2 regions of the Synechococcus sp. MVIR-18-1 genome follow, and region 2 is predicted to be linked to the other one. Evidence: predicted binding sites of a transcription regulator. Region 2 holds the regulator's gene; the other holds the start of a gene.
What was found. Region 2 encodes HrcA, which represses chaperone genes, less so after heat shock. Its sites were predicted from a motif close to TTAGCACTCNNNNNNNNNGAGTGCTAA; they were not measured.
Positions count from the first base shown of each region.

Region 1 (3,419 bases), 280 kb from region 2:
AGCACCATGCCGGCAATCGAAGCAGCATTTTGTAAACCAGAGCGAGTCACCTTGGCAGGATCAACAATGCCTGCAGCGAGCATGTCGACATACTCACCATTGGCAGCGTTGTAGCCCTCGTTAAAGGACTTGGACTTGACGTTTTCAGCAACGACAGCGCCATTCACGCCAGCATTTTCAGCGATGCGCATCAAGGGAGCAGTCAGCGCTGAGGCCACAATGTTGGCACCGATCAACTCTTCGCCGGAAAGGTTGGCGGCTGCCCACTCTTCCAAGATTGGTGCCATATGAGCCAAGGTTGTACCGCCACCAGGAACGATGCCCTCCTCAACAGCTGCCTTTGTGGCGTTGATGGCATCTTCCAAACGAAGTTTCTTGTCCTTCATCTCTGTTTCGGTTGCTGCTCCCACCTTCACAACAGCAACGCCACCGGCCAACTTGGCTAAGCGCTCTTGGAGCTTCTCCTTGTCGTAGGTGGAGTCGGTCTCGTCCATCTGCTTCTTGATCTGCTCGCAACGCGTTTTCACAGCCACCTCATTGCCTTCGGCAACAATCGTGGTGGTGTCTTTGTTGATGGTCACGCGGCGGGCAGTGCCCAACATCTCCAGCTTGGCGTTTTCAAGCTTCAGACCTTGGTCTTCCGTAATCAACTGGCCGTTGGTCAACACCGCCATGTCTTCGATCATCGCTTTGCGACGATCACCGAAACCAGGAGCCTTGACTGCAGCCACATTGAGTACGCCGCGCAAGCGGTTCACCACCAAGGTGGCAAGAGCTTCTTTCTCAATGTCCTCAGCAATAATCAGGAGAGGCTTACCAGTGCGAGCAATTTGCTCAAGGACAGGTACCAAGTCTTGTACCAAGCCGATCTTCTTATCAGTTAAGAGGATGTAGGGCTCGTCCAGAACCGCTTCCATCCGCTCAGTATCTGTTGCGAAGTAAGGGGAGATATAACCCTTATCGAAACGCATACCCTCGGTGACTTCAAGCTCGGTCTCCATAGATTTCCCTTCTTCAAGAGAAATCACACCTTCTTTACCAACTTTATCCATAGCGTCGGCAATCATTTTGCCAACTTCTTCGTCGTTACCAGCAGAGATCGTGCCAACCTGAGCGATGGCATTGCTGTCTGCAATCGGCTTAGCGTTTTCTTGGATCTTCCCAACCAAGAAATCGGAAGCCTTATCAATACCCTTCTTCAGAGTGATTGCGTTGGCGCCGGCTGCCACGTTACGAAGGCCAGCTTTCACCATGGCATGAGCCAAAACGGTGGCTGTTGTGGTGCCATCACCAGCAGCATCGTTGGTTTTGGATGCGGCCTGACGAATGAGAGCAACACCGGTGTTTTCGATGTGATCCTCAAGCTCGATCTCTTTGGCAATCGTGACTCCATCATTAATGATCTGAGGAGCGCCAAATTTCTTCTCAAGAACCACATTGCGGCCTTTAGGACCGAGGGTTACTGCTACAGCTTCGGTGAGAATGTCGATGCCTTTTTCGAGAGCACGGCGAGCATTCTCGCTATAAATAATTCGCTTAGCCATAGGAGGCAATTAAAAAAAGTTAAGAGGAAAATTCAGTCGTTTCTGAGATAAATCTCAGAGGAAATTGCGGTTAGCCCACAACAGCGAGAATGTCTTTCTCAGACAGAAGCACGTACTCGTCGCTACCAAGCTTGATGTCTGTACCGGCGTACTTGCTGTACAGAACCTTGTCGCCAATTCCGACTTCAGGAGCCTGACGACTTCCATCGTCGTTGGACTTACCAGGACCAACCTGGACGACTTCGCCAACTTGGGGCTTTTCTTTGGCTGTATCTGGAAGAAGGATGCCGCCTGCAGTCTTTTCCTCGGATTCAGAGATTTTTACGAAGACGCGATCTCCAAGAGGCTTAACGGTGGAAACGCTGAGGGAAACAGCTGCCATGAGTATTTGAAGAGCAAGAACAGGGCGCTCGGCGCCGCACAAACGATGCGAGTTAGCACTCGAGGTCGTTGAGTGCCAAAGCTAGGTCCGTTGGTGGGCGAAGCACCAGCCGTGACGTGTGCGGGTGACCGAACAGACGTTTGACTTCAAGACGGTGGTAAGGTTCTGCCGCTCAGGAAGGGTTCGTCCTGTTGCGCGTCCCTCTCTCTTCTCCTTACTTATGGCCGCTGCTGCTCCCGCCTCCACCGGTTCCAAGGGCGTTGTCCGTCAGGTAATCGGACCGGTTCTGGACGTGGAATTCCCAGCCGGCAAGCTTCCAAAAATTCTGAATGCATTGCGGATCGAAGGCACTAACCCTGCTGGAGAAACGATTGGCTTAACCGCCGAAGTTCAGCAACTCCTCGGCGATCACAGAGTTCGTGCGGTGGCCATGAGTGGCACCGATGGTCTCGTGCGCGGAATGGAAGCCCTCGATACAGGCTCACCGATCTCAGTTCCAGTTGGCGAAGCCACCTTGGGCCGAATTTTCAACGTGCTCGGTGAACCAGTTGATGAGCAAGGCCCCGTCAAAACAGATCTCACTGCACCGATTCACCGAGAAGCTCCAAAGCTCACTGAGCTAGAGACAAAGCCCAAAGTGTTCGAAACGGGCATCAAGGTGATTGATCTCTTGGCTCCGTATCGCGAGGGAGGAAAAATTGGCCTCTTCGGCGGTGCTGGAGTTGGCAAAACCGTGTTGATTCAGGAGCTGATCAACAACATCGCTAAAGAGCATGGGGGCGTGTCCGTCTTCGGCGGCGTGGGAGAGCGCACCCGTGAGGGGAATGATCTCTACGAAGAATTCAAAGAGTCAGGCGTGATCAATGCCGATGATCTCTCGAAGTCCAAAGTGGCCCTCTGTTACGGGCAGATGAATGAGCCCCCTGGCGCACGCATGCGCGTGGGTCTCTCAGCGTTAACCATGGCCGAGCACTTCCGCGATGTGAACAAGCAGGACGTTCTGCTGTTCGTGGATAACATCTTCCGCTTCGTCCAAGCCGGATCTGAGGTTTCTGCTCTGCTGGGCCGCATGCCATCAGCTGTTGGCTACCAGCCCACTCTGGGAACCGACGTGGGAACACTCCAAGAGAGAGTTGCTTCCACACTGGAAGGATCGATCACGTCGATTCAGGCCGTCTATGTCCCCGCTGACGACCTAACGGACCCAGCTCCAGCGACGACCTTTGCTCACCTTGATGCCACCACGGTGTTGAACAGGGCATTGGCTTCCAAAGGCATCTATCCAGCTGTGGATCCCCTCGATTCCACAAGCACCATGCTGCAACCAGCAGTGGTGGGTGACGAGCACTACCGAACTGCACGCGCTGTTCAATCAACGCTTCAGCGTTACAAAGAACTTCAAGACATCATCGCCATTCTTGGTTTAGATGAACTGTCTGAAGATGACCGCCAGACAGTAGACCGGGCTCGCAAAATCGAGAAATTCCTGTCTC
Region 1 is NZ_CP047942.1:1,918,021-1,921,439, forward strand. Features, by position in the region: gene groL (chaperonin GroEL) at 1-1,544, opposite strand, end outside; gene groES (co-chaperone GroES) at 1,615-1,926, opposite strand; gene atpD (F0F1 ATP synthase subunit beta) at 2,147-3,419, shown strand, end outside.
Region 1: the regulator HrcA is predicted to act here: its motif matches at 1,979-2,005, upstream of groES (co-chaperone GroES).

Region 2 (3,419 bases):
TGCTGGTGACGGAGTCGCAACCGGGCGTCATGCCGCCACGATTACTGAGGGTCGCGTGGGTGTGTTGCATGGGGCGATGAGCCTTTTGCTTCAAGATCAGGACGGCCAGGTGCAGGAAGCGCATTCCATCAGCGCCGGCCTTGACTACCCCGGTGTGGGGCCAGAGCACAGCTATCTGCGGGAAATTGGTCGTGCTGAATATGGTGCCGTGACGGACGATGAGGCGATCTCAGCGTTACGGCTCGTAAGTGAGTTGGAGGGAATCATCCCAGCGTTAGAAACGGCCCATGCGTTTGCTTGGCTCGACACGTTGTGCCCAACGCTTGCCGATGGCAGCGAAATCGTGATTAATTGCTCAGGTCGTGGTGACAAAGATGTGAACACTGTGGCAGAAAAACTCGGAAATAAGCTTTGAAGACTGTCCTTCAGTGTTCGTTGAAGGATTCAAAGAAGCTGGACATTAGTTTTTAATTTTTAAGCTTCTCCCCTGGTTTTGTGATCGCTTTCGCGAAGATCTTTCTTGTTCAATTTCTTGGATGAGAAAGTCTTGATTTGATCACTTTTTGATACTGCGTTCGTTTATGAGTACTCCGCGTATTCGCAATGAAGGTCGGGATGCTGTGGCGCGTAGGCGGTCATCAAAAGGTGCCGATCTTCTGCATGACTCTGAACTTCTAGGGGTGAATCAACATATGTTTCATGCAGGTCTTTGCGTCAAAAATATTTTTTGCCTAGCTCGTATCCATTCGTGAATACGCCAAGCTTTTAGTGGATCGTTCGATGGTCTAACGGTGGTTATTGAACTCCTGTCAAGCAACGCCCTTGCCCTGCTGAGTCTGAGGGCGATGGGGTGGCGTGTTTTGAATCGTCCCCCTTGGAACCGCATGTCAGTTCAGGAGATGGTCGAGATGATGAGCAGCACTCTTCACAGCAGCAAGGGCTGTGGCGTAGGCCATGCGCATTGGACCCACAAGCGCCACGTATCCCACTCCGTCAGTGGCGCTTGTGTAGGTGGCTTGGACCACTGAGCAGTGGTGAAGGGCTTGCTCGGGATGTTCTTGGCCAATCCACACGCCATATCCAGGACCGGGAGCGGAGAGGGTCAGGGATGCGGGGCTTTGATCCATCAGTTCCAGGAGTGGTCTGACTTTGGCGCTTTGGCTGAATTCAGGCTCGGCAACGAGCCGAGACACTCCATGAAACAAGGCCTTGGTCTCTTGAGAGGTCTGCAAGGTCTGATGACTGTGAATGGCATCGCGGAGAGCCCTGCCGCAGGCCTGCAGTTCCCTTGGGAGTGAATTCCAATTCAAACTGCCATTGCTATCGAGCTGCCGGCGCGCCCACTGATCCATCGCTTCAATTTGATGTTCACTGCCGTGGGGCAGCCGCAGGTTGAGGTGACTGGCTTGGCTGGAATTCTCCACCAACATCACCAGCAAGCGCTCTTCGCTGCGAACCAGTCGGATGGCTTCCAGCGCGGGTTGCCTCTGGGTGGGGTGCGTGATCAGGCTCATCAGTCCCGTGAAATCGGTGAGCCGTCTTGCCATGTTTTGGAGCAAATCATCAAGAGCCGCCCAGCGAAGGCTGAGCTGGGTTAATTCCTGATCGAGATGCTGGGCGATCGTTCCAGGTCTGGGGAGAAGGCAATCCACGTAATGCCGGTATCCACTGGGGCTTGGTACCCGTCCTGCAGACGTATGTGGTTGGGTCAGTAGACCTCGCTGCTCTAGAGCCCCCATGGCTGAACGCACCGTGGCAGCACTGGCTTGTAGATCAAACCTCTGAACGAGGGTTCTGCTCCCTACTGGCTCAATCGTGTCAACGTAGTGATGCACCGTGGCCTTGAGCACCTCCTGTTGTCGGCGGGGCAGCGGCTGCACATGCACACAATCAGCTCATCAATCGTACGGAGGTTTTCTCTTGGATTGGTGGCGTTGTCATGAACCGCTGCTCAGTAACGAGGAACGCTCGGATCGACTTCCACACTCCAGGCATGAATGCCACCTTCTAAGTTCCAGACGTCGTAATCCGGCCCTTGCTCTAAGAGCCAGCAGCCAAAGTTTCTGCTGCGGATCCCGGCATGACAAATCACCACGATGGGTTTGTTGGTTGTCAGCCTTGCGGGTAGATCGGAAAGCCAGAGATTGGATTCACTCAGCGGTAGATGTTCCACCTCTCCGGGGAAGGACGCGATCTCCAGTTCGGAGTGCTCGCGAACATCAACGAGCTGAAGGGCGCTGCCGCTCGACAGCCACTCGTGAAGGTCTCTGGCGCTTATGGATTGGGGCGAAGAGGATGTCATGGGATTCATCATGAATAAAGATGAGGCCAGTCCCACGCCTGCTGCTTCATGAAGGCGCGTTCCTTCCTTTTAGCTGTCGCTGCAGCGGTGCTAGTGCTGCTCACCACCGCATTGGGCTTGTGGTGGGCGATGGCACAGCAGAGCCCTCTGAAAATTGTTGGCCAAGCGCTGGTGTTGCCACGAGCCGCTCGGTTCGTCCCGAAAGATGCATCGCTCAGTTTGCATTGGCTCTCTGATCCTGTGCGCATGCCTGCCTATGCCCAAGCGGTGGCACCGGTGTCACGCCGTCGCCAAGCACGGGACAGCACGCAGCAATTGCGGGATGGCGCCTTTGCGTTGGCGGGCTTGGATTTTGTGGGAGAACTCGCGGATTGGATCGGTCCTCAGGTCAGTCTCTCTTTGCTTGCTCCCGTCGCCGATGCGCCGGCGGGCTGGGTGCTTGCGCTCACCAGCCTCGATCAAGACGGTGCCAAGCGCTTTCTCCAACGCTTTTGGCAAACGCGGAGTTTGGCTGGAACCGATCTGCAAATCAGTCGTTATCGGGGAATGGGCGTGATCAGCGGCCGCGGAGCGCTGCTCGGACGAGACCCACAACCCATCGCTACAGCCTTAATCGATGATGACCTGCTTTTGATTGCGTCCAGTCGTGGTGTGTTGGAACAGTCCCTGGATGTGTCCCAGCTGGATGCTCTGCACCAGCTGGGCGACTTAGCTCTGGAAGCTGATTTGAAGCAGCTCGGTCGGGGTGCGGCTCTGCTGACTGCCGATCCCGCTGCGATGGCGACCTGGCTTGGAATGCCGAGCTCCATCTCTGATCGCGATGACCTTGTCGGTCTAGTGGCAGCACTGGACCCCAAAGGGACTGCGCTCAATCTGGACGCAGTCTTGCGTTTCCGTCAGCCACTTGGAAGTGCCGGGAATGGGATAACCCTGTCGCATTCCTTGATGCGTTCAGCTGGTGGGTCGGCATCGGCCCTGGCTGTGCTCTCGGATCCTGCCGCTCTCCTAAGCCCTCAAAGTGACGCCCCCGTTGCTCAATGGTTAGCGCCTGTTCTTAAGGAGACTCTCCAAACCCTTGGAGCCGAGGGGGCTTCAGCTGTGGTGGGGTTGGATGCGG
Region 2 is NZ_CP047942.1:2,202,965-2,206,383, reverse strand. Features, by position in the region: gene trpB (tryptophan synthase subunit beta) at 1-415, shown strand, start outside; gene hrcA (heat-inducible transcriptional repressor HrcA) at 888-1,880, opposite strand; gene SynMVIR181_RS11960 (rhodanese-like domain-containing protein) at 1,952-2,302, opposite strand; gene SynMVIR181_RS11955 (DUF3352 domain-containing protein) at 2,351-3,419, shown strand, end outside.